DNA from 4 places in the Streptomyces sp. NPDC048484 genome. Region 1 is predicted to be linked to each of the others. Evidence: riboswitches for the same ligand, from Rfam matches in the RefSeq annotation. Region 1 holds a riboswitch; each other region holds the start of a gene.

What was found. A riboswitch is a leader RNA that binds a small molecule or an ion and turns the genes downstream of it on or off. The one in region 1 is predicted to bind cyclic di-AMP.
Positions count from the first base shown of each region.
Region 2: it holds a riboswitch for cyclic di-AMP, as region 1 does, so the genes downstream of both, AB0D14_RS05490 (LysM peptidoglycan-binding domain-containing protein) here and AB0D14_RS14285 (LysM peptidoglycan-binding domain-containing M23 family metallopeptidase) in region 1, are expected to answer to the same signal.
Region 3: it holds a riboswitch for cyclic di-AMP, as region 1 does, so the genes downstream of both, AB0D14_RS24465 (M23 family metallopeptidase) here and AB0D14_RS14285 (LysM peptidoglycan-binding domain-containing M23 family metallopeptidase) in region 1, are expected to answer to the same signal.
Region 4: it holds a riboswitch for cyclic di-AMP, as region 1 does, so the genes downstream of both, AB0D14_RS11570 (NlpC/P60 family protein) here and AB0D14_RS14285 (LysM peptidoglycan-binding domain-containing M23 family metallopeptidase) in region 1, are expected to answer to the same signal.

Region 1 is NZ_JBEZJY010000012.1:46,458-54,313, reverse strand. It holds gene AB0D14_RS14290 (SGNH/GDSL hydrolase family protein) at 1-302, opposite strand, end outside; gene AB0D14_RS14285 (LysM peptidoglycan-binding domain-containing M23 family metallopeptidase) at 569-1,507, opposite strand; cyclic di-AMP (ydaO/yuaA leader) riboswitch at 1,512-1,668, opposite strand; gene AB0D14_RS14280 (alpha-galactosidase) at 1,971-4,061, opposite strand; gene AB0D14_RS14275 (tyrosine-protein phosphatase) at 4,230-5,027, shown strand; gene AB0D14_RS14270 (DUF6126 family protein) at 5,083-5,208, opposite strand; gene AB0D14_RS14265 (XRE family transcriptional regulator) at 5,205-5,885, opposite strand; gene AB0D14_RS14260 (aspartate aminotransferase family protein) at 5,973-7,370, opposite strand; gene dxs (1-deoxy-D-xylulose-5-phosphate synthase) at 7,367-7,856, opposite strand, start outside.
Region 2 is NZ_JBEZJY010000004.1:164,271-172,126, forward strand. It holds gene AB0D14_RS05480 (FAD-dependent oxidoreductase) at 1-405, shown strand, start outside; partial or broken gene AB0D14_RS05485 (HAD family hydrolase) at 620-1,420, shown strand; gene AB0D14_RS05490 (LysM peptidoglycan-binding domain-containing protein) at 1,546-2,268, opposite strand; cyclic di-AMP (ydaO/yuaA leader) riboswitch at 2,273-2,435, opposite strand; gene AB0D14_RS05495 (polyprenyl synthetase family protein) at 3,711-4,721, shown strand; gene AB0D14_RS05500 (CHRD domain-containing protein) at 4,871-5,902, shown strand; gene AB0D14_RS05505 (DUF2092 domain-containing protein) at 6,242-7,483, shown strand; gene AB0D14_RS05510 (ABC transporter ATP-binding protein) at 7,615-7,856, shown strand, end outside.
Region 3 is NZ_JBEZJY010000024.1:82,315-90,170, forward strand. It holds gene AB0D14_RS24460 (GntR family transcriptional regulator) at 1-366, opposite strand, end outside; gene AB0D14_RS24465 (M23 family metallopeptidase) at 618-1,406, opposite strand; cyclic di-AMP (ydaO/yuaA leader) riboswitch at 1,419-1,579, opposite strand; gene AB0D14_RS24470 (pitrilysin family protein) at 1,874-3,262, opposite strand; gene AB0D14_RS24475 (pitrilysin family protein) at 3,259-4,626, opposite strand; gene AB0D14_RS24480 (DNA topoisomerase IV subunit A) at 5,173-7,632, shown strand; gene AB0D14_RS24485 (GTP-binding protein) at 7,629-7,856, opposite strand, start outside.
Region 4 is NZ_JBEZJY010000009.1:100,880-108,735, reverse strand. It holds gene AB0D14_RS11595 (PspC domain-containing protein) at 1-589, shown strand, start outside; gene AB0D14_RS11590 (response regulator transcription factor) at 586-1,356, shown strand; gene AB0D14_RS11585 (L-histidine N(alpha)-methyltransferase) at 1,642-2,484, opposite strand; gene AB0D14_RS11580 (NlpC/P60 family protein) at 2,723-3,796, opposite strand; gene AB0D14_RS11575 (hypothetical protein) at 4,302-4,655, shown strand; gene AB0D14_RS11570 (NlpC/P60 family protein) at 4,745-5,956, opposite strand; cyclic di-AMP (ydaO/yuaA leader) riboswitch at 5,963-6,135, opposite strand; gene pcrA (DNA helicase PcrA) at 6,540-7,856, shown strand, end outside.

The sequences.
Region 1 (7,856 bases):
CGCTCGTAGCGCTCCGCGACCTCGTCGGGGTCGGTGCCCGGCCGGATGATGTCGTTGCCGCCCGCGCAGAAGGAGACCAGGTCCGGCCCCAGCTCCCTGGCCCGCCGCAGCTGGTGCTCGACGATCTGGTCGAGCAGCTTCCCGCGGACCGCGAGGTTGGTGTAGTCGAAGTCGCCTTCGGGCCGCCGGTCCGCGAGCAATACCGCGAACCGGTCGGCCCAGCCTACGTATGCCCCGTCCGGGCCAGGGTCGCCGACGCCCTCGGTGAAGCTGTCCCCCACCGCCACGTACGACCCGATCACTGAACTGTTGCCGTCTTTAGAATCGTCTGCCACGTCGGCCCATGATTCACCTTGGGTGTGAGCTACGCGACCGTAGGAAGGGGTTGACGCGCGGTGAGAAAAGCCACTCGTCAAGTGTTGGTCAATCCCGGAATAAGGGGCTCGTTCAGGGATGTTGTCGCAGCTCCCGGACGTGGGAGAAGGCCGGACCCGGGGTTCACGGGGTCCGGCCTTCGGAGATGAGCGAGGCGGGCGAAGCGGCAGGGCCCGCGGGTGCGGGCCCGGTGTCAGACGGAGACGCCCTTGGCGCGCAGGTACGCCAGTGGGTCCACGTCGGAGCCGTAGTCCGGGGTGGTGCGGATCTCGAAGTGCAGGTGCGGGCCGGTGACGTTGCCCGTCGCCCCGGAGAGGCCGACCTGCTGCCCCCCGGTCACGGTCTGTCCGGCCGAGACGGAGAGGGAGGACAGGTGGGCGTACTGGGCGTAGTGGCCGTCGGCGAGCTGGATGACGACCTGGTTTCCGTACGCGCCGCCCCATCCGGCGGAGACGACCGTGCCCGCGCCGACGGACTTGAGCGCGGTGCCGGTGGGAACCACGAAGTCGACACCGGTGTGGTAGCCGCTGGACCACATGCTGCCCGACATCTTGTACGAGGTGCCGATCGACGCGCCCGCCACCGGCAGCGCGAAGCCGCTGGCGGTCGAGGTGTCCGCCGCCTTGGACGCCGTGGTCGACTTCTTCGCGGGAGACTTCTCGGCCTTGGAGGCGCTGGAGTCGGCGGAAGCGCCGGAGTCGGAGCCGGGGGTGGCTGCGGCCTTGCCGCTGACGGTGAGCTTCAGGCCCGGGTGGATGAGCTCCGGGTCACCGCCGATCGACTTCCGGTTGTCCGAGTACAGCTTCTTCCAGCCGCCGCTGACGTCCTGCGTGTCGGCGATCTTCGAGAGAGAGTCGCCCGAACGCACGGCGTACGTCTTGGTCGCGGCCTTCTTCGCCTCGGCCTTCTTCGCCTCGGCTTGCTTCCCGGCGGCGGGAGCGGACTCGGCGGCCTCGCTCGCGACGTTCGAGGCGCTCGCGACGGAATCGGCGGCGGACTGCGGAGTCGCGGCGTGCGCCCCGGCCGCTCCGAGCAGCGGGAGGGCGAGCGCGGCGCCCCCGGTTCCGGCCACGGCTATGGAGCGGGTGAAACGCTGGGACTTGGGACGGCGGTGCTTACCCTTCGCGGGCATGTCGAATTCCTCTCCGGCGCCTGCGAGGTGAGCTGTCGGGTGCGAGCTGGAGATGCCCGGCCGTGCTGTCACACGACTTAACCCCTAGCCGTTCCGGAGACCGGAACAGGCGTTGTACCTGTGGGTCCCCCGCTCCTGCCGTGGACGGGTGGGTGTGCGGATTCCGGGCGGCGGCAGGATTGGGCGTCCGTCCGGAGTGGAGGTGAACGTAAGCGACACCAAGACACGGAAACAACCTTTGGGGTTTCCTGTGTGCCCCACTTTCTTGATCCCGACCGAAATACCGGTCACCCTGTGTTAATCAGGAATCTTCTCCACTTGTCATTTCCCTGGAAACAAACCGGACTTACATGAGCATGGCGACAGCGGAACGTCACGAGTATGACGCTGCTCACGGACCACCGCCCCAGGAGCCCTCACTCCAGAGCAAGTTGTAACGAAGGCTCCATTACGGACACAACAGTCACATGCGGCGCAGTCGGATAACCGTCGCATCGAGGTCCCCGCGCAACCCGGTCCGCACTCCGTGATGCAGCAGCACCGCACCTCGATGAACTTCGCCCGTTTCGAGGCATTCATACGTTGCCGACGGGTCGAGGCCCCGCAGCCTCACCGGCGCAGCCGGCTCACCGAAGTGCTGGGCCTGGAGCCAGGCGAGGACGACGACCTCGCCGTCGCGGACGTACTGGACGGCACTCAGCCCGCCCTCCGGCGCCCGCAGCCGGTACAGGTCACCGCCCTGCACCACGGGCCGGATCTCCTTGTAGAGCTCCACCCAGGTCCGCGCCTCGGCCAGCTCCGCCTCGCTCCACCGGGTGAGGTCGCCACCGACTCCGAGCACCCCGGCCATCGCGCTCACGAAGCGGAACCGCAGTGAGCTGACGCGCCCGTTGAGCTGTGCGTTCGGACTGTCGGTGACCCAGGCGGCCATGGCCCGCGCGGGATGCACCTGGCTGAACCCGTGCTGGATGGCGAGCCGGTCGAGCGGGTCCGTGTTGTCCGAGGTCCACACCTGGTCCGTGCGGGCCATGATCCCGAGGTCGATCCGGCCGCCGCCGCCCGAGCAGGACTCGAAGGCCACCCCGGGGTGGGCCGCCCGCAACCGGTCCAACAGGTTGTACAGGGCGTGCACATGGTCCACCCACAGCCGTTGCGGGTAGGCATCGCCGGGCCACCCCGCGTCGGTGAAGCAGCGGTTGAAGTCCCACTTCACGTAGTCGATGGGCGCACTGGAGAGCAGCGTGTCGAGCTGTTCCCACAGATACTCCTGGACGTCCTCGCGGGCGAGGTTCAGAACGAGCTGATTGCGTAGCTCCGTCCGCTTTCGTCCTGGCTGGAACTGCACCCAGTCCGGGTGCGCGCGGTACAGCTCGCTGTCCGCGTTGACCATCTCGGGCTCGACCCAGATCCCGAACCGCATCCCGAGCCCGTGCACGTAGTCGCTCAGCGGCTTGAGGCCGCCGGGGAAGCGGTCCCGGTTGGGCGTCCAGTCGCCGAGCCCGGCCCGGTCGCTGGTGCGCGCCCCGAACCAGCCGTCGTCGACCACGAACAGCTCGACTCCCGTCTCGGCGGCCCGGCGGGCCAGCGCCCGCTGCTGCTCCTCGGAGATGTCGAACTCCGTGGCCTCCCACGAGTTGTAGAGCACAGGGCGGTCCTGGTCCGCGTCCGGGATCACCCGCGCACGCTGGTACGCGTGCCAGGCGCGGCTCGCCCCGCCGAAGCCGCCGTCGCTCCACAGCCCCGCGAAGACGGGAGTGACGAAGCTCTCCCCCGGCTCCAGCCGCAGCAGACCCGAGTCGTCGTACCCGGCTCCGCCGGTGATCTGCACGCGCGCGTCCGGCAGTTGCGCCACCGCGATCCGCCAGGTTCCCGACCAGGCGAGCGCACACCCGTAGACCTCGCCCAGCTCCTCGGTCGCCGTGCCGTCCGCGTCCAGGGCGACCCAGGGCAGGTGCTGGTGCCCGGTGTGTCCGCGCCGGCTGCCGATGATCTTCTCGCCGTAGGTGAGTTCGGAGCGCACGAGGCGGGACTCGGCCGCCCACCGCCCGTGCAGCTGGGACAGCCGCCATCCGTCACGGAGCGGCAGTGTCCAGGTCGCGGAGTCGGCGCGCAGCACCTCAAGGGCAGGGCCCTCGTTGGCGAGGGTCACCCATCGCTCGACGACATCGGCGTCGGCCCGCATCCGGTAGTGCAGCGTGATGCCGAGCCCGGAGTCGGAGAACCGCAGTCGCAGTTCGTCACCGTCGCCCCCGTCGGTCTCGTATCCCTCGAAACGCCATTCCGTTCCGCGCCTGTCGGCCGTACGCACGGACAGCGCGGGCCGCACGAAGCGGGGGCCGCCCTCGACCGGGTACTCCTCGTGGCCGTCCAGGGTGGCCTCGAACGCCCAGTACTCCGGACCGGGGCCCGCGGCGAGCGCCTCGGCGTCCGCGAGGGCGATCCTCGGACCCCAGTGCAGATGAACCAGCTCGTCCTCGTCACCGAGCCGCAGGCCGTAACTGCTCGTGGGCCCCGAAAGAAGCCACGTACGGCCGTCTGCGCCGATCTCTACCATCAAGCCCTCACATATTCGAACAGGCACGCTCAAGCCCCAACATCATCGGGGCCCGCGGGCCTTTCGGGCAACGCCTGTGGACAACTCATTGGCCCACGAACCGATGTCGTATCGTCGGACACGCACCTCGTCGACGAGCCGCGTCGGCAGCGGATGGGAGGAGCCCCCGTGACGCAGCAGGTCCCGTCGACCGAACCCGAGCTGACCGGAGTGCGCAACTTCCGGGACGTGGGCGGCCTGCCCACGGTGGACGGCAGGCGGGTGGCGTACGGACGGCTGTTCCGCAGCGGCCACCTCGCGCACGCGACGGCGTCGGACGCCGCGTTCCTCACCTCCCTGGGCCTGCACACGATCTTCGACTTCCGCAACGCGGCGGACCAGAAGCTGGAGGGCGCCGACGTCGAGCTCCCCGGGACGCGCAATGTGAACCTGCCGCTGACGGACCCCGCCCACGGCGCCGAGTTCTGGACGATGGTCCGCGACGGGGACCTGGACCAGCTGCGTGGGCTGCTCGCGGACGGCAAGGCGGCGAACCGCATGATCGTGTCCTACCGCACGATCATCAAAGAGCGCACAGCCGAGCACCGCCAGGTGCTGCACGCACTGGCCGAGGACAGCGTCCCGGCCCTGATGCACTGTGCGGCCGGCAAGGACCGGGCCGGACTGTCCGTCGCCGTGACGCTCCTCGCCATAGGGGTCGAGCGCGAGGCCATCGTCACGGACTATCTGGAATCGAACGCGGCGCACCGCCGCTACAAGGTCCACCGCAGCAGCTCCGCCGCCTCGGCGTACACGCCCGAGGTGATGGAGTTGCTCAGCCCGCTCTTCGACGCACGCGCCGAGTACCTGGCGGCGGCGTTCGAGACGATCGAGGAGACATGGGGCGGGGTCGACGCGTACCTGGAGCGGGGGCTCGGAGTGACCCCCGAGACAGGGGAGCGGCTGCGGGAGCGGTTCCTCGACTGACCCTCGACCGACCTTCGACCGACCGCGCCGCGCGCCGCCACCCGTGGCAGCACCTCTACTGGTTCTTGGCTCCGAGCGTGAACAGCAGGTAGATGAAGGCGGCGAAGACGTGCCCGACCGCCACGTAGATGAGCAGCCGCACCCACAGCGCGCGCGGGAACTTCTCCTCCAGATCCTTCATGAGTCTTCTCCTGAGGTTGTCGTCGAGGTCGTCGAGGTCGTCGAGGCGGCCGACGAGGTCGTATTCGGGCCGAGACACAGGGCGGCCGTCGGGCTCTGCAGCAGGGTGTGTACGAAGAGGAGCTCGGCTCCGTCCCGGTCCGCGGCGGCGATCCGGTGGGGGGTCAGCGAATCGAAGTGGGCGCTGTCACCGGGTGCGAGGACGTGTGCGGTGTCCCCGAGGCGCAGCCGCAGCCGCCCCTGGAGGACGTACAGCCACTCCTCGCCGGGGTGGACCCGCACGATATCGCCCTGCGCCCCGTAGGGGACGTGCACACGCAGGGCCTGCATGCCGCGACCGGCAGCACCGGCCTGCCAGTACGTCCAGCCGCCCGCCCGGGTGGGCTCCATGTCGGCGCCGCGCACGACCGCGTCCCGCTCGGTGACGGTCTCACCGAGCAGGTCCGACACGGTGGTGGCGTAGATCCGGGCCAGCGCGAGCAGCATCGGCAGCGAGGGCTGGCGCTGCCCGGTCTCCAGCCGGGAGAGGTGGGCGGGCGACAGCCCGGCGGCCCGGGCCGCGGACTCCAGGGTGAGCGACGCGCGGCGCCGCAGCGCACGCAGTTGGGGGGCGACGGCGGGCAACGGGTCCTCGGCTGCTACCGGCTCGGAAGGGCTCGTACCCTTGGCAGGGTTCATGTGTTCCATTGGGCCGCAGGCTTGCCTCTGAGGCAAATCTATTGCCTCAGAGGCAAAAGGCTGAGGGGGAGCCGGGGAGCCGTTTTCCTACCTGTTGGCAACCGCCTGCTTGACCAGTGTCTTCCCGAAGTCCCACATCAGTCCGCCCCCGCTGTGCGCGTCGTCCATCACGGCGGTGAAGGCGTCGACGAACCGCTCCACGTCCTGCTCGCCGATCACCAGCGGCGGGATCAGCTTGATCACCTCCAAATGGTCGCCGGAGACCTGGGTGAGGATCCGGTGGCGCTGCAGCAGCGGCACGACCACCATCTGCGCGAACAGTCCCTTGCGCGCGGTCTGCAGCATCGTCCAGCGGCCGCGCAGCTTCAGCGAGTTGGGCCGGCCGAACTCGATGCCGATCATCAGCCCGCGGCCGCGTACGTCACTCAGCAGCTCGTACTTGCCGATCAGCGCCGCGAGCCGGGACTTCAGCTGCTCCCCCGTGGCGCGGGCGTTCGCCACGATCTGCTCGTTCTCCATGACCGACAGCACCGCGAGGCCGGCCGCCATGGCCTGCGCGTTGGACCCGAAGCTCGCGGAGTGCACGAGGACGCGGTCCATGGACGAGTAGACCTTCTTGAAGATCCAGTCCTTGCCGAGCGTCGCGCTGACGGGCACATAGCCGCCCGAGAGTGCCTTCGCCACGCAGACCAGGTCCGGCTCCACCCCGTCCTCGTGCTGGTAGGCGTAGAAGTCCCCGGTCCTGCCGAGCCCGGTCTGCACCTCGTCCGCGATCAACAACGCGCGGTGCTTGTGCAGCAGCTCCTGGGCGGCGCGCAGATACCCGGGCGGCGACTCGTGCACGCCCTTGCCCTGGATCGGCTCGACGATCAGTGCGGCGACGTCGCCCTTCTTCAGCTCGGCTGCCAGGGCGCCGAGATCGCCGAGCGGGACCGCCGTGTCGGGCAGCAGCGGGGCGAATCCGTCCCGGAAGCCGTCCTCGCCGTTCACGGACAGGGACCCGGTGGTCAGGCCGTGGAAGGAGTGCGCGCAGTACAGCACGCGCGGCTTCCCGGTGGCGTACCGGGCGAACTTCAGCGCGGTCTCGACAGCCTCCGTACCGCTGTTGCCGAAGAACACCCGGTCCAGGTGCGGGCTGTGGGCGAGCAGCTTCTCCGCCAGCAGCCCGGGCAGCGGCTGGCAGTCGAACCGGGTGAGGTCGGCGAGCTGGGCGTCCAGGACGTCGTGCAGCGCCTTGCGGACGACGGGGTGATGGCGGCCGAGGCCCATCACCCCGAACCCGGCGAGCATGTCCAGGTAGTCGTTGCCGTCCGCGTCCCAGAAGTGGGCGCCCTCGGCCCGCTCGTAGACCTTGTCGAAGCCGATGGTGTGCAGCATGCGCGGCAACTGGTGGTTCAGGTACTTCGCGTGCAGCTCGTAACGCTCGGCTCCGCGCCCGGCGAGGAGACTGCCGAGGTCGAACTCCTGGGACTCGCTGGTCGTCATTCCTGTTTCTCCTTGGACACGTCCGTGGTGGCGTCCCCGGCGGCGTCCAGGGGCGGCGCGGCCTCCTGGACTGCCAGGCTCGCGCTGATCCGGCCCGCGATCTCGACCGGGGTCAGACCTATGTCGGCCAGCACCTCTCCCCGCTTGGCGTGCGCGAGGAACTGCTCGGGAATCCCGAACCGCCGTACGGGCACGTCGACTTCGGCGTCCCCCAGGGCGAGCGCGATCGCCGCGCCCACCCCGGCGGCCCGGCTGTTGTCCTCGACGACCGCGACGATGCGGTGGCCGGCGGCGAGGCCGGGCAGCGCGGGATCGACGGGCTTGACCCAGCGCGGGTCCACCACCGTGCAGCCGATGCCCCGGGCCTCAAGGAGATCGGCCGCGTGGAGACACACCGGTGCCATCACGCCCACGGCGACGAGAAGTACGTCGGGCCGCTCGCCGCGGTGCAGCACGTCGACACCGCCGACCCGGTCGACCGCCGGA
Region 2 (7,856 bases), on a different contig from region 1:
CCCCTCGGTGCCTGGTGGTTGCGCGAGCGGTTCGAGGGGAAAGTGCGGGTGAGCGAGGTGGCGCGAATCGATCGCGCCACCGGGGCGACGGACGGGCGCCCGACGCTCACGGTCCAGAGCCTCGGCGGCCGCGTCCGGGAACTCACCGCGGACCACGTCATCGCCGCCACCGGCTATCGCGTGGACCTCGCCGCGATGGACTTCCTCGGACACGAACTGCGGACGAGGCTGGCCGTGAGCCGCGGGACACCGAGGCTGGGCGCCGGATTCAACTCCTCCGTGCCCGGGCTGTACTTCACGGGACTGCCGGCGGCCGCGTCGTACGGCCCGGTGATGCGGTTCGTGTGCGGGACCGAGTTCGCCTCGCCGCGGCTGGTCCGGCATCTGGCGAGACGGCACGGCTGAACTCGGCGGACGGCTGCGGAAGGTGAGGACGGCTGCGGGAGGGAGGACGGAGAAGGGGCGTGAACCGGGTCGGCAGGGTGGCCGATATGTCATGGGATCGGCCCGAACTACCGTGACCGGACAGGCCGTACGGTGACGCGTGAGATGGGCGAGGTGCCGTACGACGTCCTGTTCGCGTCGAGTCGCTGGGGCATTCGATCCGTATTCTCTGATCATGGCCGCACCGATTGCATATTCACTCATCGCCACTGACCTGGACGGGACGCTGCTGCGCGGCGACGACACCCTCTCGGACCGGTCACGCGCCGCGCTGGGGATGGCGGTCGGGAGAGGCGCCCGGCACCTCGTGGTGACGGGGCGCCCCGCTCCGCGCGTGCGTCCGCTCCTGGACGAACTGGGCAGCCAGGGGCTCGCGGTGTGCGGACAGGGCGCCCAGTTGTACGACGCCGGCGCAGACCGCATGGTGTGGTCCATCACCCTCGAACGGGAGCTGGCCGAGGTGGCTCTCGGCAAGATCGAGGCGGAGGTCGGCGAGGTGTACGCAGCCGTCGACCAGGACGGGGTCGACGGCCTCACACTCATCGAGCCGGGCTACGAGATGCCGCACCCGACGCTTCCGGCGGTACGGGTGCTGCGCCGCGACGACCTCTGGACGGAGCCCATCAGCAAGGTGCTGCTGCGTCATCCCCTGCTCTCCGACGACGAGTTGGCGTCCGCCGCGCGTGGAGCGGTCGGTTCCCTCGCCAACGTCACGATGTCCGGCCCCGGTACCGTCGAACTTCAGCCATGCGGCATCACGAAGGCGACCGGTCTGGCGCTTGCCGCCAGACATCTGGGCCTGACAGCGGCACAGACCGTCGCCTTCGGGGACATGCCCAACGACATCCCCATGTTCGACTGGGCGGCGCGCGGGGTCGCGATGGCCAACGCGCATCCCGAACTCAAGTCCGTCGCCGACGAGATCACTTCCTCGAACGAGGACGACGGCATCGCGGTGGTCCTGGAGCGGATGTTCTCCGTCGGCCGGGCCGACCGGCCGACGGGCCCCCGTACCGGCGGGCAAGCCGCTGGAGGGGCCGGTCGGCAATCCGGTCGGGTGGCCGGTCAGGGCGTCGGTCGGAGCACCGGTTCGGGCGCCGGTCAGTAGGCCCCGAAGACGTTGTCGATCGAGCCGTACCTCGCGGCGGCGTAGTTGCACGCCGCCGTGATGTTGGCGACCGGGTCGAAGGGGTCCAGCGACGTGCCGGTCACGTGGTACGCCGTGAAGGTCGGGTCGATGACCTGGAGGAGCCCCTTGGACGGCGTACCGGCGACCGCGTTGGAGTCCCAGTTGTTCATGGCCTGCGGGTTGCCCGACGACTCGCGGATGATGTTGCGCTGGATTCCGTCGTAGGTGCCCGGGATTCCCTGCTGGGCCATGATGTCGAGCGACTCCCTGATCCAGCCGTCGAGGTCGTCCGTGTAGGTCTTCGCGGAGGCCGGGGTGGCGGCGGACGCCGTGGTCGCCTTGGCCGTCTTCCCCGAGGTCTTGGCGTTCTTGGTGCCCACGGTCAGCTTGAGGCCCGGGCGGATGGCCGCCGGGTCGTCACCGATGACCGCGCGGTTGGCCTTGTACAGCTTCTTCCAGTCGCCCGTGGTGTGCGCCTTGGCGATCTTGGCGAGGGTGTCGCCCTCGACCACCTTGTACGTGACCAGCGAGACCTGCGGGACCGCGGCCGAGGCGGCCTGGGCCGGCTGTGCGGCGTGGGCGCCGGTGGCCCCCACGATGGGGAGCGCGAGCGCGGCACCCCCCGTTCCCGCGGCGACGATGCCACGGGTGAGGGTGCTCTTACCGGGGCGGCGGTGCTTACCGCGTGCGGACATGACGAATTCCTCTCCGGCGCCTGCGAGGTGAGCTGTCGGGTTCGGGCGGGAGATGCCCGGCCGCGTGCTGTACGCGATTACACCCCTAGCCGTTCCGATATCCGGACCGGCGGCTTACCTGGGTCCCCCGCTCCTGCCGTACGCGAGTGAATGGGTGGCTGGGTTTTCCGGTCGGCGGCAGGATTAGGCGATCCGTCCGGAGTGACGTGAACGTATGCGAGAGCACATGCCGATAACAAGCCCCGAATTCACACGGCGATGGTCATGACCTGCGTTGTCTGACGAATATCCCTTGATCCATACGGAAGGCAAAGTTCAACTTGCTTTCCGTGAACGGAAATCGACGGGCACTATGAAACGATCACTTCGGACAGGCGTGACCCAATTCACTGACGCAGATGGTTAATTAAGGAAACCGATAAGCAATTCGGGCAAGTCGCGCCTTTGGGGGGTTCTGGTGCCTTATGGTGCGCGAGAGGCGCGGAATGCCCGAAAGGAGGGGGATTTGCCCGGTGCTCTGGATGTCGGATGGCGAGGTTTCGCGGCCGCAGGGTGGTGAGCCCGTGAGAGCTCGTGAGAGGGGGCGGGGCTCGTCGTCGACCCGGTGAGCGGGTATCGAGCTGGCGCGTCAATTCATCGGCATCCGCACGAAAACAGCCAGGCATTGTTCTGCGGAGGTGCATCAGAAAAGCGCGGCCCGGGCCGAGTTCGTATCGAAAAGCGCATCCTTCGTAGGGCCCGATTCTCACGGAGTCGCGCGGTCGCGACCGTGACGGCCTGTCAGGTCCAGGACGCCTCGGGTGGCGAGGGATGGTGACGAGGGGTGAGGAGTCGTCGGGGTCCCGTCGCGGAGGCGGGAGTGGAGCCGGTACGGGTTCGTTCGTGAGGGGGCGTCACATGCGCGTGGAGCGCGCGTGGGGCTTCGGGTGTCACGCACACGCGCGTAGAGAGACGCGTAGAGCATTGGTTCCGTCTGTGAGGGGAACGCGGATGTTCACTCGTGGATCGTCTCGTGGGGGGAGGGTGTGCGGATGCGTGCGGATGTCACCTCGGTGGCTTCACGGTGGCCGACAGGCCGGAGGTCTCCGGAGGATGTCGCCGAGCCCCGGCAGGAAGTGGGACAGGATTCAACACTTCCTGAAAAGGGTGACTCTTTCATGATGTATCAGCTGTATCGGTCGCATCAGTCATATCAGCAGATCAAGAGCATGCCGCCTGTGATCCAATACGGCCCGGCCTGGCCGACGGGGCAAAAGGGGCCAGGTGGAGCGTGTCCGGCAGGGTGGCGGCGGGTGACGGGCGGGCGCTCATCGTGATCGAAAGACGACCGGATACGCTGACTTGAGTGCCGGCAGCGACACATCGACAAACACCCACAGCACGCAGCACACCCAGAGCATCCAGAGACCGCCGTTGAGAGCGTCAGCAGACAGGAGACCCTCGTGACCGTCGTCGGGCCGTTCGGGCTGAGCGTGCGGGACCAGGCTCTCGAAGCCGATGTCCAGGCCGGACTGGCAGCTGTCGAGGAGGGACTGCTCGAGGCCACCAAGAGCGAGGTCCCGTTCATCACGGAGGCCGCACAGCACCTCGTGCGTGCGGGCGGCAAGCGGTTCCGGCCGCTGCTCGTGACGCTCGCCGCCCAGTTCGGCGACCCGTACGCGCCGGGCATCGTGCCTTCGGCGGTCGTCGTCGAGCTGACCCACCTCGCCACGCTGTACCACGACGACGTGATGGACGAGGCGGACGTGCGCCGCGGGGTGCCCAGCGCCAACAGCCGCTGGGGCAACTCGGTCGCGGTCCTCACCGGCGACTTCCTCTTCGCCCGTGCCTCGCACATACTGGCCGATCTGGGCCCCGAGGCCGTACGCATCCAGGCGGAGGCCTTCGAGAGGCTCGTCACCGGCCAGATCCTCGAAACGGCCGGACCGCGTGACGGTCGTGACCCGGTCGACCACTACATGGACGTGCTGGGCGGCAAGACCGGCTCACTGATCGCCGTGGCCGGACGATTCGGCGCGATGATGTCGGGCGCCGACGAGACAGTCGTCGACGTGCTGACGCAGTACGGAGAGCGGCTCGGGGTCGCCTTCCAGCTCGCCGACGACGTGCTGGACATCGCGAGCGACTCGCGCGAGTCCGGCAAGACGCCGGGCACCGATCTGCGCGAGGGCATTCCGACGATGCCGGTGCTGCGACTGCACGAGCGCGTGAAGCGGCTGGGACTCGCCGAGGACATCGCCCTGTCCGAACTGCTCGCGTCGGACCTGACGGACGACGCCCGGCATGCGGAGGCGCTGGCAAGGCTGCGCGTCCACCCCGCGCTGGAGCAGGCCCGCCGCGACACCGTGCGGTATGCGGAGGACGCCCGCGCCACGTTGGCACCGCTCCCGGAGTGTGACGCGAAGGCGGCTCTGGTGGAGCTGTGTGACGCGGTGGTACACCGGGCGGGCTGACCTGCACGTCTTTCCCCTTCTCCAGGATCTCCCCTTTTGTGTGACGCAGGTCACATGCTTGGAATGAGTCCAGTCTGAGATTCGTTCCGTAATCCAGTGCAGAAGCTGACGCAGGGGGCGTCGGCGGAACTACGGGGAGAAAAAGAATCATGGGGACGATCGTTACGTTCGCACAGCGTCGCAAGAGCCTCGTCATGTCCGGTGTCGCGGTGGCCGCCGCGGCCGGTGTCGCCGCCGCCGTCATCCCGGCGGTCGCTCACAGCGGGAGCGCCGACAGGAGTTCCAGCTCCAGTACGAGCACGGGTCACGCGGGGCACGGTGACCGGTCCATCGAGGTACAGAGCGGCGCTCTCGCCGGCGGCAAGGGCGGCACCATCCTCGCCGCCAGCCTGAACGGCGCGAACGAGGTACCGGTCCAGGGCGGCCCCGCGGTCGGCGACAAGGACGGCGCGGCGCTCGAGTTCGTCAAGGTCAAGGGCGACAAGGTGTCCGTCGCCGTCAAGTGGCGGGGCACCGGCAAGCCGATCATGCTCCACATCCATCAGGGCGCCAAGGCGGTCAACGGCGGCGTCAAGGTCGACTTCACCAAGCTGCTCGACAACGCGGAGGGGCGCACGGTCACCGGCACGGTCAAGGTCAAGGACGCCGCCCTGCTCGGCAAGCTGAAGGCCGATCCGGGCAGCTTCTACGCCAACCTGCACACCGCCGAGTTCCCGGGCGGGGCCGTCCGCGGCCAGCTGCACAAGGTCACCACGGGCTTCGGCTTCCGGCACGCGCTGAACAACTTCCAGGCCTCCGTCATCAAGGGCAAGCAGATCTACGAGTGCAAGAAGTCGGCCGACGGCACCACGGCCTTCGCGCAGCGTGATGTGCGCGCCCTGCTCGGCGGCCCCATCGCTCACTCGTTCGTGAAGCCCAACTCGGGGACTCCGCAGTGGATCGCGGTCGATCGCAGCGCGGTCACCGGATCGCTGATCTCCAAGACCCCGAACGGCGACAAGAACATTCCCGAACTGGACCTCAGGGCCACGCAGTCCGGCAAGCACCGGGGTCTGCTCGCGGGTACCGCGGAGATTCTGCGGCTGAACACCGTGGGCGGGGTGGCTCCGGCCGGCTCCTGCAAGGTGGGCAAGATCGTAGGAGTGCCGTACGGGGCGGACTACGTCTTCGTGAACCGGTAGGCCCGGTTCCCTGACGGCACACCGGTCACGGGTGGGCCTCGGGCTCCCGGACCGATCGGTGGGCCTCGGGCCCTCTGAGAGGGTTGCATCTCGCTTCGCCGGGTTACCGGGTTACACGGACGGCGTTTCCCCCGCACGACCCCTACGGGTCGGGGGAGGCGCCGTCCACCCGTGTCATACCGCAGGTGTACGCGGAGTTGGCTCCGAGGTCTGACGCTTAACGACGGCCGATTTGGTCAAATGGGAAACACCACTTCACAGGAGTTCGGGTGACAATGGCGGCCAGGGGTGGACGAGTGCGTGGACGGTAAGCCGCCGCCGACGACGGAGGTAGGGCACATGGCACCGTACGAATCCGACGACAGTACGACCGGGGACGAGGCCGACGACATGCGCGTCGGCCGGCGCAAAGCCGCGCGGTACGTCGTTCCCGTTGCGGTGGTGGGGGTGGCGGCGGTGACCATCGGGCTGGTCCCGGCGTTCGCGGGTTCCGGTGATCCCGACCTGCCGGATGTCAGCGCCCAGCAGCTCATCGAGAAGATCGCCGCTTCGGACGTACAGCAGTTGTCCGGCACGGTGAAGATCAGTACGGACCTGGGCCTGCCGGACCTCGGCGGCCTGGAGAGCAGCCTGGGCGGCGCGACGGGCGGCGGGCGCGACGGCTCGGGCTCGTCCGCGGACCCGTCGTCCAAACTGATGGAACTGGCGTCCGGTACGCACACGCTGCGGGTCGCGGCCGACGGCGAGGACAAGCAGAAGCTGTCGCTCCTCGACAAGGCCGCCGAGTACAGCGTGATCCACAACGGCGGCGACGTGTGGGCGTACGACAGCGCGTCGAACGAGGCGTACCACATGAAGGACGCCCCCTCCGGTTCCGCCGGGAAGGGGACGAAGGGCAGGTCCGAGGACGTGCCGGCCACGCCCAAGGAGCTGGCCGACGAGGCGCTGAAGGCGGCCGACGACACGACGTCCGTGACCGTCGACGGTACGGCGCAGGTCGCCGGCCGGGACGCCTACAAGCTGCTGATCAAGCCGAAGCAGTCCGGGTCGACGGTCGGCGCGATCTCCATCGCCGTGGACGCGAAGACCGGTCTGCCGCTGAAGTTCACGCTCACCCCGGCGAGCGGTGGCGCGGCCGTCATCGACGCGGGCTTCACCGAGGTCGACTTCTCCAAGCCGTCCGCGTCCACCTTCGACTTCAGCCCGCCGAAGGGCGCGAAGGTCACCGAGGGCGACGAGCTGAAGTCCGAGGGCCGGGCGGGCAAGGGGCACAAGGCGCATCCCGAGGGCAGCGAGGACCTGGGCAAGGGGTTCGAGGGCCTGAACGTCATCGGTGAGGGCTGGAGCTCCATAGCCCGGTTCGACACCGGAGGCGGCAAGGGCATGCCGTCGGAGAACTCCGGCGCGGGCGACGCGGGCCGTTTCCTGGACTCGCTGGGCGACCACGTGAGCGGCAAGTTCGGCTCGGGCACGGTCTTCTCGACCCGCCTGGTCAACGCGCTGATCACGGACGACGGCAAGGTCTATGCGGGCGCGGTCACCAAGGACGCGCTGGTGAAGGCGGCCAACGCGGCGAAGTAGGTCCTGCCGATCCCCTGGAAACAGCGTTCAGCAGCGTTCGGGCAGGGGCCAGGAAGGGGCCGAGCAGCGGTCCTCGACGGCACGGCGGATTGAGGGAGTCGATGGCGGAACTGTCCACCGCGGACGGCGACATGGCGGATGCGGGCGACACGGGTGGCAAGGGGGACACGGGCGATACGAGCGACACCGTGATCGCCACCCGCGCGCTCACCAAGCGCTACCGCGGCGGACAGCTCGCCGTCGACGGCCTCGACCTGGCCGTCCCGGCAGGCAGCGTCTTCGGCTTCCTCGGGCCGAACGGCTCCGGGAAGACGACCACCATCAGAATGCTCATGGGTTTGATCGAGCCGACCTCGGGGACGGCACGCGTACT
Region 3 (7,856 bases), on a different contig from region 1:
ATCCTCGCTGTTGCCCCGCCTGGCCCGCTCCTGACCAAGTCTGACCAGACCGCGCAGGACCTTGAGGTGAGCCTCGGTGCGGCGCTGAGCGGCCCGGGCGGCCCCCAGCGGTTCCAGCAGCATGCGCATCTCCAGGAGGTCGGCGGCCTCATGCTCCGTGGGCTCCGCGACGCACGCGCCCGCGTGCCGGCGGGTGACCACGAAGCCCTCCGCCTCCAGGGTGCGCAGCGCCTCGCGTACGGGGACCCGCGAGACGCCGTAACGGCGCGCGAGCAGTTCTTCGGTGAGCCGGCTGCCGCGCTCGTAGACACCCGCGACGATGTCGTCACGGATCGCGGTGCATACCGAGCGCGCGGGAATACGCATGACCGAGCCTCCGCCTTAATCCCCGCGAAACGCGGTCGATTGACGCCTGTTCGGTGACTCTATTGCAGAGAACGGGAAATTCCGAAGGCAGCCCGAAATCCATGGCTATTTTTTGGACACACCGCGCCTCTGAACAGGCAGTCGTCCGGTGCGGCACGCGAAGGCCCCGGCTCGTGGTGAGCCGGGGCCTTCGACGGAGGTGCGGTGTGGTGCCGTGCCGCGTGCCGTGCTGTGCCGTGCCGTGCCGTGGGTCAGACGTTCACGCCGTGCGAGCGGAGGTACGAGACCGGATCCATGTCGGAGCCGTACTCCGCGGTCGTACGCGCCTCGAAGTGCAGGTGCGCCCCCGTGACGTTGCCCGTCGCCCCGGAGAGGGCTATCTGCTGTCCCGGAGTGACCGTCTGGCCCACCGAGACGCCGACGGACGAGAGGTGCCCGTACTGGGTGTACGTGCCGTCGGTCATCTTGATGACGACCTGGTTGCCGTAGGAGCCGCCCCAGCCGGCCTCCACGACGGTGCCGGAGCCCACCGCGTGCACGGCGGTGCCGCTGGCGGCGTGGAAGTCGATGCCGGTGTGGCTGCCGGAGGACCAGACGCCGCCGCCGGCCTGGTAGGAGGTGGAGACGTACGAGCCGGCGATCGGCGCGGTGTAGGCGTTGAGGCGCTTGCGCTCGGCCTCGCGGGCGGCACGGGCCTTGACCTCGCGCTCCTCCTCGGCCTTGGCCTTGGCCTTCGCCGCGGCCTCCTCGGCACGCTTCTTCGCGTCGGCCTCGGCCTTCTCGCGGGCGGCTGCCTGTTCGGCAGCCTGCCGCTGCGCGGCGGCCTGTGCGTCGATCTCGTCGGCGATCGAGTCGCCGATGGTGACGGCCTGGGTGAGGCCGGTCTGCTCGACGGCGCTCTCGGCGGCGAACGCCGGGGCGGCAGCCAGAGTGCCTACGACACCGGTGGTGGCGAGTGCGGCGACGCCCACCGTCCTGCGGGTCGTGCGCTGCATACGGCTGGGAAGACGGTGCTTCCCCGTGGCGCGGGTGAACGCCATGAAGTGGCTGGTCCTTTCCTTCCTTCTCGCCTACCGGGTTAGCTGACGGGTTCGGAGCAGGAAGGTCTCCTACGGACCCCCTTCGGGAAGGGCGTCCGATTCACCCCAGGGACTACACATGGGTCCCCGGCTCCCCTGGCTCGCGCCGTACGGGGACTCGGCGATGACTGTCCGGTGCCGCGGACGCGGCGCACTGCCTGACGAACAGCCGGAATGACGCTAAGCGGGGCCTCTTTCAATAGCCAAACGGATCACGACTTTTGTAGCGCACGCCACAGGGCAGACAGGCAACCTCCCTACCAATACGGACACAGCGGACGAACGCAGCGACCAGGACAGCACAGGAAGAAGGCCCGGGCAACTCATCAGTCGCCCGGGCCCCAACCGGCCACCGGCCTCTGTAGCGCCCGGCTGCCGGTCTCCGCTGTGTGCCGCTACCGGTCTCTGCTTCGTCCCGTTACCGGTCTCTACTCCGGCGCCACGACGCTGACTTCACCGATCCCGAGAGCCCTGACCGGCTCCTCGATCTGCGCGGCGTCACCGACGAGGACGGTCACCAGGCGGTTCACCGGGAAGGCGTTCACGGCGGCCGCGGTGGCCTCCACGGTGCCGGTCGCGGCAAGCTGCTGGTACAGCGTCGCCTGGAAGTCGTCCGGCAGATGCTGCTCGACCTGGTCGGCGAGCGTGCCCGCGACGGCGCCCGCGGTCTCGTACTTCAGGGGCGCCACGCCCACCAGGTTCTGCACGGCGACGTCGCGCTCGGCGTCCGTCAGGCCGTCTGCGGCGAGGGTGCGCAGTACCTTCCAGAGGTCGTCGAGCGCCGGTCCGGTGTTCGGGGTGTCCACGGAGCCGCTGATGGCGAGCATGGAGATGCCCGTCCCGTCCGGAGCGGAGCGCAGCACCTGGCCGAACGCCCGCACGCCGTAGGTGTATCCCTTCTCCTCGCGCAGGACGCGGTCCAGGCGGGAGGTGAGGGTGCCACCGAGGCAGTACGTGCCGAGCACCTGGGCGGGCCACACGCGGTCGTGCCGGTCCGCGCCGACGCGGCCGATGAGCAACTGCGTCTGGACGGCTCCGGGACGGTCGACGATGATCACCCGGCCGGTGTCGTCGGCGGTCACGGACGGCACGGGACGCGCCTCGGCCTGCGATCCGGTCCAGGTGCCGAGGGTGTCCCCGAGCAGCGCGTCGAGGTCGACATCGGTGAGGTCACCGACGACGACCGCGGTGGCCGTGGCGGGGCGTACGTGCTTCTCGTAGAAGGCGCGCACGGCCGCCGAGTCGATCGCGGTGACCGTCTCCTCGGTGCCCTGACGCGGTCGCGACATGCGCGAGGTCGCCGGGAAGAGCTGCCGGGACAGCTCCTTGGCGGCCCGGCGGGCCGGGTTGGCGGTCTCGTGCGGGATCTCGTCGAGCCGGTTGCGCACCAGCCGCTCGATCTCGCCGTCCTCGAACGCGGGCGCCCTGAGGGCGTCGGCGAGCAGGCCGAGCGCCTTGGGCAGCCGGGAGACGGGGACTTCGAGGCTGAGCCGGACACCGGGATGGTCGGCGTGGGCGTCGAGCGTGGCGCCACAGCGCTCCAGCTCGGCGGCGAACTCCTCGGCGGAGTGCTTGTCGGTGCCCTCCGAGAAGGCCCTCGCCATGATCGTGGCGATACCGTCCAGGCCCTTCGGCTCGGCCTCCAGCGGGGCGGCCAGGAGGACCTCGACGGCGACGACCTGCTGGCCGGGGCGGTGGCAGCGCAACAGCGTCAGGCCGTTGCCGAGCGCGCCGCGCTCGGGTGCCGGGAAGGCCCAGGGCCTGGCCTCGCCGGCCTGGGGCTGCGGGTGGAACTCCATCGTGGCGAGCTCGGTCACTTGGCCGCCTCCTCGTCGGTGTCTGCAGCTGCGGCGCTGGTGTCCTCGGCGGCGTCGGTCTCTTCGGGGGCGACCGGCTCGTAGACCAGCACCGCGCGGTTGTCGGGACGCAGGCGGGCCTTGGCGACCTCCTGGACCTCCTCCGCGGTGATGTCGAGGACCCGCTGGACGGCGGTCAGGGCGAGCTGGGGGTCGCCGAACAGGACGGCGTACCGGCACAGTTCATCGGCGCGGCCCGCGACCGTACCGAGACGGTCCAGCCACTCGCGCTCCAACTGGGCCTGGGCGCGCTCCATTTCCTCGGCCGTGGGCCCCTCCTCGGCGAACCGGGCGAGCTCCTCGTCGACGGCGGTCTCGATCACCGGGACCTCGACGTCGCCCGACGTCTTCACGTCGAGCCACCCCAGGGAGGGTGCTCCGGCGAGGCGCAACAGGCCGAACCCGGCCGCCACCGCGGTGCGGTCACGGCGTACGAGCCGGTTGTAGAGCCGGGACGACTCACCGCCGCCGAGGACGGTCAGGGCCAGGTCGGCCGCGTCCGACGCGCGCGTGCCGTCCTCCGGCAGCCGGTAGGCGGCCATCAGCGCGCGGGCCGGGACCTCCTCCTCGACGACCTCGCGCAGCTGCTCACCGATGGTCTCGGGAAGCGAACCGTCGCGCGGGGCGGGCTTGCCGTCGTGGCCGGCGACGGAGCCGAAGTACTTCTCGACCCAGGCGAGCGTCTGCTCCGGGTCGATGTCGCCGACGATCGACAGCACGGCGTTGTTGGGCGCGTAGTAGGTGCGGAAAAAGGCGCGGGCGTCCTCAAGGGTGGCCGCGTCCAGGTCGGCCATCGACCCGATCGGGGTGTGGTGGTAGGGGTGCCCCTCCGGGTAGGCGAGGGCGGTCAGCTTCTCGAAGGCGGTGCCGTAGGGAACGTTGTCGTAGCGCTGCCGGCGCTCGTTCTTGACGACGTCCCGCTGGTTCTCCATCGACTCCTCGTCGAGCGCGGCGAGCAGCGAGCCCATACGGTCGGCCTCCAGCCAGAGAGCGAGCTCCAGCTGGTGCGTCGGCATGGTCTCGAAATAGTTGGTCCGCTCGAAACTCGTCGTCCCGTTGAGCGAACCGCCCGCTCCCTGCACCAGCTCGAAGTGGCCGTTGCCCTTCACCTGGCCGGAGCCCTGGAACATCAGGTGCTCGAAGAGGTGGGCGAGCCCGGTGCGGCCCTTGACCTCGTGGCGCGAGCCGACGTCGTACCAGAGGCACACCGCGGCGACCGGGGTCAGGTGGTCCTCGGAGAGCACCACGCGCAGGCCGTTGGCCAGGCGGTGCTCGGTCGCTGTCAGGCCGCCGGAACCGGCCTCGGCTGTGGCCGTGTGACCCATGGGCATGTACGTCCCTTCGATCGCGGAAAACTGCTGAATTCCTGCTAGTCATGCCACTGTATGCAAGCGCGCGGACAGCTGGCGAAGTTCCCGCGTCGGCTACGCCGAGAGCGAGCACGCCGGCGACCTCGGCATCTCGTACGGTCGTACGAGCACGGACGTTCCCCGAGCCGGCGCCGGCGATCGGACGCGCGGCCGGCGAAGGGCGCGGGGTGGCTCCGTGCTCGCGCTCGTACCCCGGCGGGGACGGCGGTACGAGAGCCCCCGGCGCCCGCGCCGCCAGCGAGGCGGTAGCCTCCGGTGCCTCGCGCGGACGGCGACGCGGTAGCGTCCTGACACCTCCACAGCAGTCGGAGGCCGCGCTTCCGGAGCCTGTCGAGGCCGTCGCGATCGCGGTCTGCGGGGCCTGTTGAGGCGGTCGCGCACCCGGCCCGCGAGGTCCGTACGGACGGGTCGTGGTCCGCGTTGTCAGTACTCCGGTCCACAATGGACCGCGTCAGAACCCGTTCATGCCCAGGCAGAGACTGTGAAGGAGTCGCAGCAGCGATGGCCCGCCGCAGCACGAAGACCACGCGCCCCGATGACAACGCCGACTTCGAGGAGCGCATCCTCGACATCGACGTCGTCGACGAGATGCAGGGCTCCTTCCTCGAGTACGCGTACTCGGTCATCTACTCCCGAGCCCTGCCGGACGCCCGCGACGGCCTCAAGCCCGTGCACCGCCGCATCGTCTATCAGATGAACGAGATGGGGCTTCGCCCCGACCGCGGCTATGTGAAGTGCGCCCGCGTCGTCGGCGAGGTCATGGGTAAGCTCCACCCCCACGGCGACGCGTCGATCTATGACGCCCTGGTCCGCCTCGCCCAGCCCTTCTCCATGCGTCTGCCCCTGGTCGACGGACACGGCAACTTCGGTTCGCTCGGCAACGACGACCCGCCGGCCGCCATGCGGTACACCGAGGCGAGGATGGCCGACGCGACCTCCCTCATGACGGAGTCGATCGAAGAGAAGACGGTCGACTTCAACCCGAACTACGACGGCCAGGAGCAGGAGCCGTCGGTCCTCCCGGCCGCGTATCCGAACCTCCTGGTGAACGGCGCGTCGGGTATCGCGGTCGGCATGGCGACGAACATGGCGCCGCACAATCTCGGCGAGGTCATCGCCGCCGCCCGGCACCTGATCCGCCACCCCGGTGCCGATCTCGAGACGCTCATGAGGCACGTCCCGGGCCCCGACCTGCCCACGGGCGGCCGCATCGTCGGTCTGTCCGGGATCAGGGACGCTTACGAGACGGGTCGTGGCACCTTCAAGATCCGCTCGACGGTCTCGGTGGAGAACGTGACGGCGCGCCGCAAGGGCCTCGTCGTCACCGAACTGCCCTTCACCGTCGGCCCGGAGAAGGTGATCGCGAAGATCAAGGACCTGGTCGGCGCGAAGAAGCTGCAGGGCATCGCCGACGTCAAGGACCTCACCGACCGCTCGCACGGACTGCGCCTGGTCATCGAGATCAAGAACGGCTTCGTGCCCGAGGCCGTCCTGGAACAGCTCTACAAGCTGACGCCGATGGAGGAGACCTTCGGCATCAACAACGTGGCGCTGGTGGACGGCCAGCCGCTCACGCTGGGGCTCAAGGAACTGCTGGAGGTGTACCTCGACCACCGCTTCGAGGTCGTACGCCGCCGCAGCGAGTTCCGCCGCACCAAGAAGCGCGACCGGCTGCACCTGGTCGAGGGCCTGCTCGTCGCCCTGCTGGACATCGACGAGGTCATCCGCCTCATCCGCTCCAGCGACAACTCCGCCCAGGCCAAGCAGCGCCTGATCGAGCACTTCTCACTCAGCGAGATCCAGACGCAGTACATCCTGGACACGCCGCTGCGCCGGCTGACCAAGTTCGACCGCATCGAGCTGGAGACCGAGCGCGACCGGCTCAACGGTGAGATCGACGAGCTGACCGGCATCCTGGATTCGGACGCCGAGCTGCGCAAAATGGTCTCGGGCGAACTGGCCGCGGTGGCCAAGAAGTTCGGCACCGACCGGCGTACGGTGCTGCTGGAGTCCGCCGGTTCCACCGCCACGGCCGTTCCGCTGCAGGTGGCGGACGACCCCTGCCGGGTACTCCTGTCGTCGACGGCGCTGCTCGCGCGAACGGCCAACGGTGACCCCTTCGGGGAGAGCGAGGCCAGACGCGTCAAACACGACTTGATCATCTCCGCCGTCCCCGCGACGGCGCAGGGCGAGATCGGCGCGGTCACGTCCACCGGACGACTCCTGCGGATCAATGTCATCGACCTCCCGCGGCTGCCCGAGACCGCCTCGGCTCCCAGCCTCTCCGGGGGCGCACCGATCTCGGAGTTCCTGACTCTGGAGGGCGACGAGCAGGTGGTCTGCCTGACGACGCTCAACGAATCGTCGCCGGGCCTGGCGCTCGGCACACAGCAGGGTGTGGTCAAGCGCGTGGTCCCCGACTATCCGTCCAACAAGGAGGAGCTGGAGGTCATCTCCCTCAAGGACGGCGACCGGATCGTCGGCGGGGCCGAGTTGCGCACGGGCGAGGAGGACCTGATCTTCATCACCGACGACGCGCAGCTGCTGCGTTATCAGGCATCCCAGGTCCGTCCGCAGGGCCGGGCAGCGGGCGGTATGACGGGCGTGAAGCTCACGGACGGCGCCAAGGTGATCTCGTTCACGGCGGTCGACCCGGCCGTGGACGCGGTGGTCTTCACCGTGGCGGGTTCACGGGGCACGCTGGACGACTCGGTCCAGACGACCGCGAAGCTGACCCCCTTCGACCAGTACCCGCGCAAGGGCCGAGCCACGGGCGGTGTGCGCTGCCAGCGGTTCCTGAAGGGCGAGGACTGCCTGAGCCTGGCGTGGGCGGGTCCGGCTCCGGCGCTCGCCGCGCAGAAGGACGGGACACCCGCGGAGCTGCCGGAGATGGATCCGCGGCGTGACGGCTCGGGGGTCTCGCTGGCGAAGACGGTCTCGGCGGTGGCGGGGCCGGTTTAGAGTCCGGATTCCGGCAGGTCGGCCCCAGGGCCACGAACGGCGGCCTGCCGCTTCTGCTCCTGCTCCTGCTCCTGCTCCTGTACGTAACGGAGGACGCTCCACATGCCGTGCTCGTCGGCCTGTGGGGCGTCGTCCTTGCACGCCTCCAGCTCTCTGCCGAGCGCGAGGGCGTCGATGCCGGACCCGATGAGCACGAGCTGGGTGAGGCGCTGCTCGCCGGGAGT
Region 4 (7,856 bases), on a different contig from region 1:
GATGCGTATCCGCGCCCAGGAGCGGGCCGAAGTCGCCGCGCACGTCCACGACTCGGTGCTGCACACCCTGACCCTGATACAGCGCAACGCGGAGAACGCGAGCGAGGTCCGACGGCTCGCCCGCGCCCAGGAGCGCGACCTGCGCAACTGGCTCTACAGACCGGAGGGCACCGGCAAGGACGAGCCGGAGGAGCCCGACACCCTCGCCGAGGCCGTCAAGCGCAGTGCGGCGGAGGTCGAGGACAAGCACGGGGTCCCCATCGAGGTCGTGGTCGTCGGCGACTGCCCGCTCGACGACAGGACCGGCGCCCAGATGCAGGCCGCGAGGGAAGCGATGGTGAACGCGGCCAAGTACGGTGGCGAGGGCGGCGCGGTGCAGGTCTTCGCCGAGGTCGAGGGGAGGACCGTCTTCGTGTCGGTCCGGGACCGCGGCCCCGGGTTCGACCTGGACGCGATACCCGCCGACCGCATGGGCGTCAGAGAATCGATCATCGGCCGCATGGAGCGCAACGGCGGTACGGCCCGGCTGCGCGCGGTGCCGGACGGCGGCACGGAAGTCGAGCTGGAGATGGAGAGGGCGGAGACATGAGCGACGCGAACGAACCGACCGGAGCGGTCGAGCCGAACGCCGGCGCGACCGGTGTCGGCGCGACCGGCGCGGGCGCGGCCGAGGACCCGGCGGGTTCCGCGCCAGGGCGGCGGGCGCGTGTGGTGCTCGTCGACGACCACCGCATGTTCCGTACCGGAGTCCAGGCGGAGATCGGGCAGACCGAGCAGACCGGTGTCGAGGTGATCGGCGAGGCCGCGGACGTCGACCAGGCGGTCACGGTCATCACCGCGACGCGCCCCGAGGTCGTCCTCCTCGACGTGCACCTGCCGGGCGGCGGCGGGGTCGAAGTACTGCGCCGCTGCTCGCCGTTGATGTCCGATGCCGAGCAACCGGTCCGCTTCCTCGCGCTGTCCGTGTCGGACGCCGCCGAGGACGTCATCGGTGTGATCCGGGGCGGCGCCCGCGGCTACGTGACGAAGACGATCACCGGCGCGGATCTCGTCGACTCCATCTTCCGCGTCCAGGACGGCGACGCCGTCTTCTCGCCCCGCCTGGCCGGCTTCGTCCTCGACGCCTTCGCCTCGACCGACGCCCCGCCCGTCGACGAGGACCTCGACCGACTCACCCAGCGCGAACGCGAGGTCCTGCGCCTCATCGCCCGGGGATACGCGTACAAGGAGATCGCCAAGCAGCTCTTCATCTCCGTCAAGACGGTCGAGTCCCACGTCTCGGCCGTCCTCCGCAAGCTGCAGTTGTCGAACCGGCACGAACTGACGAGGTGGGCGACGGCACGCAGGTTGGTGTGACGGCTGGTCTGACGGCTGGTGCGACCCGGCCACACTGCGGACCGGTATGGCCGTCCGGGGGCGCGTGTGTGATCACACGGATGCCCTTGTGCGCGACGAGAGGAGGCCGGCATGCTGCTGAGGTTCCGCGGCGCTCGGAGCCCCCTGCTCGCGGCCCCGGCGCACGCCTGGGCCGCCTTCGTCGCGTACACCGGCCGCACCTGAACGCCGACGCCTGAGCCCCGTGCTTCGGGCCCCGCCGCTGCGCGCGTGAGCCGTTGAAGAGTCAGCCCGGCTGCAACGAATTCAGCGACTGGCGCGCGGCGATGGTGGCCAATCCGGGTTAACGGCCACGGCCTTGAAGAACGTGTAGTGGAAGGTGCCGTCCTCGCCCGCCGTTCGGTACAGGTCCGTCACGCCGCGGTCGAAGGCCTCGGGGGTCGTCAGGCCCGCGGCCAGGGCGTCCTCCCGTACGGACTCGATCATGGTGATGAAGGTGTTGCGGGTGAAGCCCTCGACCAGGGGCGGGCGGGAGCGGTCGGCGTAGACCGGGTGGGGGCGGACGGTGACCCCTTGGTATCCGGCGGTGGTGAGGAGCGGGTGGAGTTGGCGGCCCAGCAGGGCGTTTCCCCCGGCCGCGCGCTGGAGTCGGACCTGGCAGCCGATGGCGGCGTGGGCGTCCGCGCTGTCGGGGTGGAAGAACGCCGAACCGTGGTCGCCCTCGATGACCGTGAGGGTGCCGCCGGGGCGCAGGACGCGGCGCAGAGCGGTGAGCGCGCGCTGCGGGTCGGCCAGGTGTTCCAGCACGAAGCAGACGAAGACGTGGTCGAACGTGGCTTCCGGGAAGGGGAGGTCGAAGAGGTCGGCCTGATGCCAGGTTACGGAGGCGCGGGGGCGGTCGGCCGTTACCCGTGCGCGGGCCGCGGCGAGTGAGTCGGCCGAGATGTCCACCGCCGTGAAACGGGCCTGCGGGCTTGCCGCGACCAGATGGACCGTCTGAGCGCCCACGCCGCAGCCGACCTCCAGGACCTTGCTGCCCGGTGGATACGCCGTACCGGCGTGGAGGAGTTCCGCGAGGGTGTCGGCCTGGTCGCCGAGGCGGCGGGACTCGTGGGCGGAGTAGCCGTGAACGTAGTCGACGGGCTTCATGACGGCAGGGGCAGGGGCAGGGGCAGGGGACGGGGCAGAGGCGAGGGTGGGGGTGGTGGCAGTGGGTGTTGTGGCTGTGGCGTCGGCAGGTGTGGTCATAGCCGTGAGCCTGGTCCGGGAACGGTTCCGTGGACAGGGCCAATGAGGTGGCCGGTTAGAGAGCCAAAGGGGAGTGGCAGGGGCTCTGACGGCACGACCAGGCCCGGTTCACGTGACGCCCGCAGCCCCGTCCCGCCGCTCACGTCACGCGAGTCGCCCCCGCGAACGGCATCTCGTCGACCGGCGCCTCCCGCACCGGCTCCGACGGGTTGGGCGCGTGGACCATCTGCCCGTTGCCCACGTACAGCCCCACATGACTGATGCCCGAATAGAAGAACACCAGGTCACCGGGCTGGAGTTCGGAACGTGAGACGCGTCGGCCCGCGTTGATCTGCGCGTACGTCGTCCGGGGCAGTGAGATGCCCGCGGCGCGGAACGCGGCCTGCATCAGCCCCGAGCAGTCGAAAGCGTCGGGGCCGGTGGCACCCCACACATACGGGCTGCCGAGCTTCCCGTAGGCGTACGAGACCGCCGCCGCCGAGCGGGAGTGGGAGGAGGAGCCGGGGGCGGTCGTGGCGGAGCCCGCGCCGAGGCCGCGTGGGGCCGAGCCGGAACGCGAGGCACGTGCCGTGTCCGGGTCGTCCGCGCCGATACGCGCCCGGTCCTCGTCCGACAGCCGCGACAGCAGTTGGCGTGCCTCGCCCAGTTTCCCGGTGACCGTCTTCTTGTGCCGTTTCAGATCCGCCTGCCGTGCCTTGAGCGAGGTGAGTTCGACGTGTGCGGCGCCGCGCAACTGCTCGATCTCGCGCAGCTGGGTGCGTACACGCGACACCGCTGAAGCCTGCCGGTGGCCGGCCCGCTCGGCGAACGCGGCCCCGTCCAGGTACTGATCGGGGTTCGAGGAGAGCAGCAGCCCCAGTGAGGGATCGATACCCTCGCCCCGGTACTGGGCGGTCGCCAACGAACCGAGTGCGTCACGCTCGGAGTTGAGCCGTTCTGTTTTGCGTGCGGCCTCGTCCTGGAGGGTGCCCAGCCGGTCGGCCGCCTTCGTGGACTTCTCCTTGGCCCCGTTGTACTTCTCGGTGGCGACCTCCGCCTCCTGGTACAGCTTGTCGACCTTGGCCTTCACCTGCGCCGGCGTCAGGTCGGGCGAGGCAACCCCCGTCCCGTCGAAGCCGGTCGCACTCGCCGCGCCCACGAGCGCGATGGTGAAGGCGGTGCGGGCCGTACCGCCGCCGAGTGAGCGCTGCCTGGGCTTGCGGTGCGCTGCCACGTGCGATCCACGTTCCTTCCGTGCGGCCGCCGAGGCGCTGGTACGTCCACGGCGGCGGTTTCAAGGGCCGGTTGCACGTCCGGCGGCGGCCCGCACAGGGGGAGCGGACCGCCGCCGGACCTTTCTGGCGGTGGTGCCGACTGCCGCCCCTGACCCGGGCGGTTGTGGTGGGGAGCCGGTCACCTGGGGAAGGACGCTAAACCTGGCGGTGGGCCGTTGGTAACGGCATGTACGGAAGTGGTGACAGTCGGGCATGAGGTGACCGGATGCGACCGTGATCCGGACCCGGCGCCATCGACTTGGCGTGCTGGGGTGACCGATGCGTGCGTTGTGGGGGAACGGCGGAAAAGACCGTGCTACGGGGCCCGCGCCACGATGGGCTTCGCGTTATGCGGTTCGCGCTCTGGCTCTGGCTCTGGCAGGGGTGCTGGGCACACAGCCGCGACGCTGTGGCGGCCGGGGTGGTGCGAGGCGGGGTGCGGGCGTCCGGTTAGGGTCCGGGCTCATGGACGTACTCATTCATGTCTTCGTCGCCCTGCACATCATCGGCATCGCCTCCCTGCTGGGCGGCTTCCTCACCCAGATGAAGGCCATGGGCGACGGCACGGCCCGCTTCACCCCCGCCATGCTCCACGGCGCACTGACCATGCTGGTCACCGGCGCGGTCCTCGTCGGCCTCAACCAGGCCGACGACCAGACCGTCAACAACATCAAGATCGGCGTGAAACTGGCCCTGCTGGTCGTGATCCTCGGCCTCGTCTACGTGAAACGCGACGAGGAGAAGGTGGAGAAGGGGCTGTTCGGCCTGGTGGGCGGACTGACCACGGTGAACATCTTCATCGCGCTGCTCTGGACCTGAGCGACAGCCGGAAGGCGCCGGAAAGTACCGGAAGCGAGAAGCCGGAAGGCGGAGGCTGTTGTCCGGCTCCCGGCCTGCGAGCGGTGTCCTTACGCCGGTCGCACCACGCTGTGGATCGGCATGTAGTAGATCGACTCCTCGCGGACGTACGCACCCGGCTTGGGGGCGTGGATCATCATGCCGTCGCCGATGTAGATGCCGACGTGGCTGATGTCGTCGTAGAAGAAGACGAGGTCACCGGGCTGGGCGTGGTCCACGGAGACCGTCGTGCCGGTCTCGACCTGGTCCCACGTCGTGCGCGGAAGGGTGACACCGGCGGCCTTCCAGGCGGCCTGGGTGAGCCCGGAGCAGTCGTACGAACCGGGGCCGCTCGCGCCCCAGACGTACGGCTTGCCGGTCTGGGCGCGGGCGAAGGCGAGCGCCTTGGCGGCCTTGGCCGTGGCTGCGGAATCGGAGCCCGGCACGCTCCCCGTACCCGTACCCGTACCCGTACCTGTGCCAGCTCCCGTACCCGTACTCGTGGTGGCGCCCGTGTCCTGCTGGGCCTGCTGGGCCCGTGCCGCCGCCTCCTGGCGTCGGCGCTCCGCGTCGGCCGCCTGCTGCCGGGCCAGTTCGTCCGCCTTGCGGCGGGCCTCCTGCTGCCTCTCGCGCTCGATCGCCGCGAGCCGGGCCTTGTCCTCGGCGGTCAGCCTCGAAAGGAGTTCGCGCGCCGTGCCGAGCTTCCGCTGGACGTCAGCTTTGGACGCCTTCAGCGTGCTCTGTGTCGTGGTGAGCGTCTCCAGGCCCTCGGACGCCTCCTGCCGCTTCTTCGATGCGGCGGCCTGCTGCGTCGCGTAGTCGTCGACGGCCTGCTGCTGCCGAGCGGTCAGCCGGCTCATCAGCTGGGTCTGGTCGAAGTAGTCCTGCGGGTCGTCCGCGAGGAGGAGGTGAGCCGTGTCGGGGGCGGAGGCTCCTGTGCGGTACTGAGAGGTGGCGAAGGACCCGAGCGACTCGCGCGCGCTGTTGAGCTTCTCCGTGCGCTTCGCCACGTCGTCGAGGAGGGTGTCGACGCGCTTGCGCTGCTTGGTGGTCTTCTCTTTGGTCGCGTTGTACTTCTCGGTGGCCGTACCCGCCTGCTGGTAGAGGTCGTCGACCTTCTTCTGGACTTCCTCCATGCTCGGAGTGCTCGGGGCGGGCTCCGCGGCCGGCGAGGCGTCCGCCGTCTGGGAGAGCAGGGCCACCGAGGTCAGGGCCGCGGTGGCAATGGCCGGCGTCCGTATGCCCATGGAACTGGGGGGCCGCGACTTGCGGTGTGGCGCCACGAGGGCGTCTCCTTCCGTCATCCGCCTACCGAGTTAGCTGTCGGGTTCGGGCGAATGCTCCGGAAGGTTTGCCCTACGGTCCTCGTCCCGCGAGGGAGTCGGACCGATTCACCCCAAGATCGGTTGGGTCCCCGGTTCCGGAGGCCATGAGGGCGTACCGGATTCGGCGGAGTCCGCTCGGCCCGGCGTTGTTCGCCGGTGCGGGTCGAGCGACCTACTCGAAAGTTAGCCAATTCGTGTGGCTCCTGTGAAGTTTGATGTGCGATTTGCCCGATAGATTTTCGTTATCTGGGTCTCGGGCTTCGCTTCTGGGTGTCAATTGGTCATTGTCTGGGGTGAGTTGTCCGAAGTGGTGCGGCAGTGGCGTGGAGTGGTGAATTCCGTCTACTCCGCGCCGTTGGCTGTCAATCGGCCAGAGTTGGCTGCGGTGTGGAGAGGGTGTGTCCCGGCCCGACCGGTCGGTCGCAGACCGTGGTGAGGTGGTGATGGTGAGTGAGAGCTTGTCCTGGTCGGCCGGTCGGATTCCGCCGAGTTTCCGGGGTGGCGGCAGGGTGTCAGTGGGGGCGCCTAGACTCGGAGAGCGATGAGCAGCCTCTTTGATGACAGCTTCCTGGCGGACCTCAAGCCCTCGCAGGGTCATGAGGAAGAGCCGCCGCCGCCCGAGGACGAGGCGCCGGATCCGGTTCCGGTTCCGGACGACCTGTTCGGCGGGCGTTTTGACGTGCCGCCGAGCCGACAGGCCTCCGCCGAAGGCGGGGGCGGGTACTACCGTGACGGCGCCCCCCGGCCGCTCATGGATCCGGCCGCGCTCCTGGACGGGCTGAACGAGAACCAGCGCGCGGCGGTGGTCCATCACGGCTCACCCCTGCTCATCGTGGCCGGCGCCGGTTCCGGCAAGACCCGTGTACTGACGCACCGGATCGCCCACCTGCTGGGCGAGCGCAAGGTGCACCCCGGCCAGATCCTCGCGATCACCTTCACGAACAAGGCCGCGGGCGAGATGAAGGAGCGCGTCGAGCAGCTCGTCGGCCCGCGGGCGAACGCCATGTGGGTGATGACCTTCCACAGCGCCTGCGTGCGGATCCTGCGCCGCGAGAGCAAGAAGCTCGGCTTCACCTCGTCCTTCTCGATCTACGACGCCGCCGACAGCAAGCGCCTCATGGCCCTGGTCTGCCGCGACCTGGACCTGGACCCCAAGCGCTTCCCTCCGAAGTCCTTCAGCGCCAAGATCTCGAACCTGAAGAACGAGCTGATCGACGAGGAGGACTTCGCCGCCCAGGCGGGCGACGGTTTCGAGAAGGCTGTCGCCCAGGCCTACGCGATGTACCAATCGCGGCTGCGCGAGGCGAACGCGCTGGACTTCGACGACCTGATCATGACGACGGTCAACCTCCTGCGCGCCTTCCCCGACGTCGCCGAGCATTACCGTCGCCGCTTCCGTCACGTCCTCGTGGACGAGTACCAGGACACGAACCACGCGCAGTACTCCCTCGTCCGGGAGCTCGTCGGCACCGCCGCGCCCTCCGCCGAGCACCCCGAGGACATCCCGCCCGGGGAGGACGATCTCCAGCCCGCCGAGCTGTGCGTCGTCGGTGACGCCGACCAGTCGATCTACGCCTTCCGTGGCGCGACGATCCGCAACATCCTCCAGTTCGAGGAGGATTACCCGAACGCGACCACGATCCTGCTGGAGCAGAACTACCGCTCCACGCAGACGATCCTGACCGCCGCCAACGCGGTCATCGAGCGCAACGAGTCCCGGCGTCCCAAGAACCTGTGGACCAACGCGGGCGCGGGTGCGCGCATCACGGGCTACGTCGCCGACACCGAGCACGACGAGGCCCAGTTCATCGCCGACGAGATAGACCGTCTCACCGACGCGGGCGACGCGAAGGCCGGC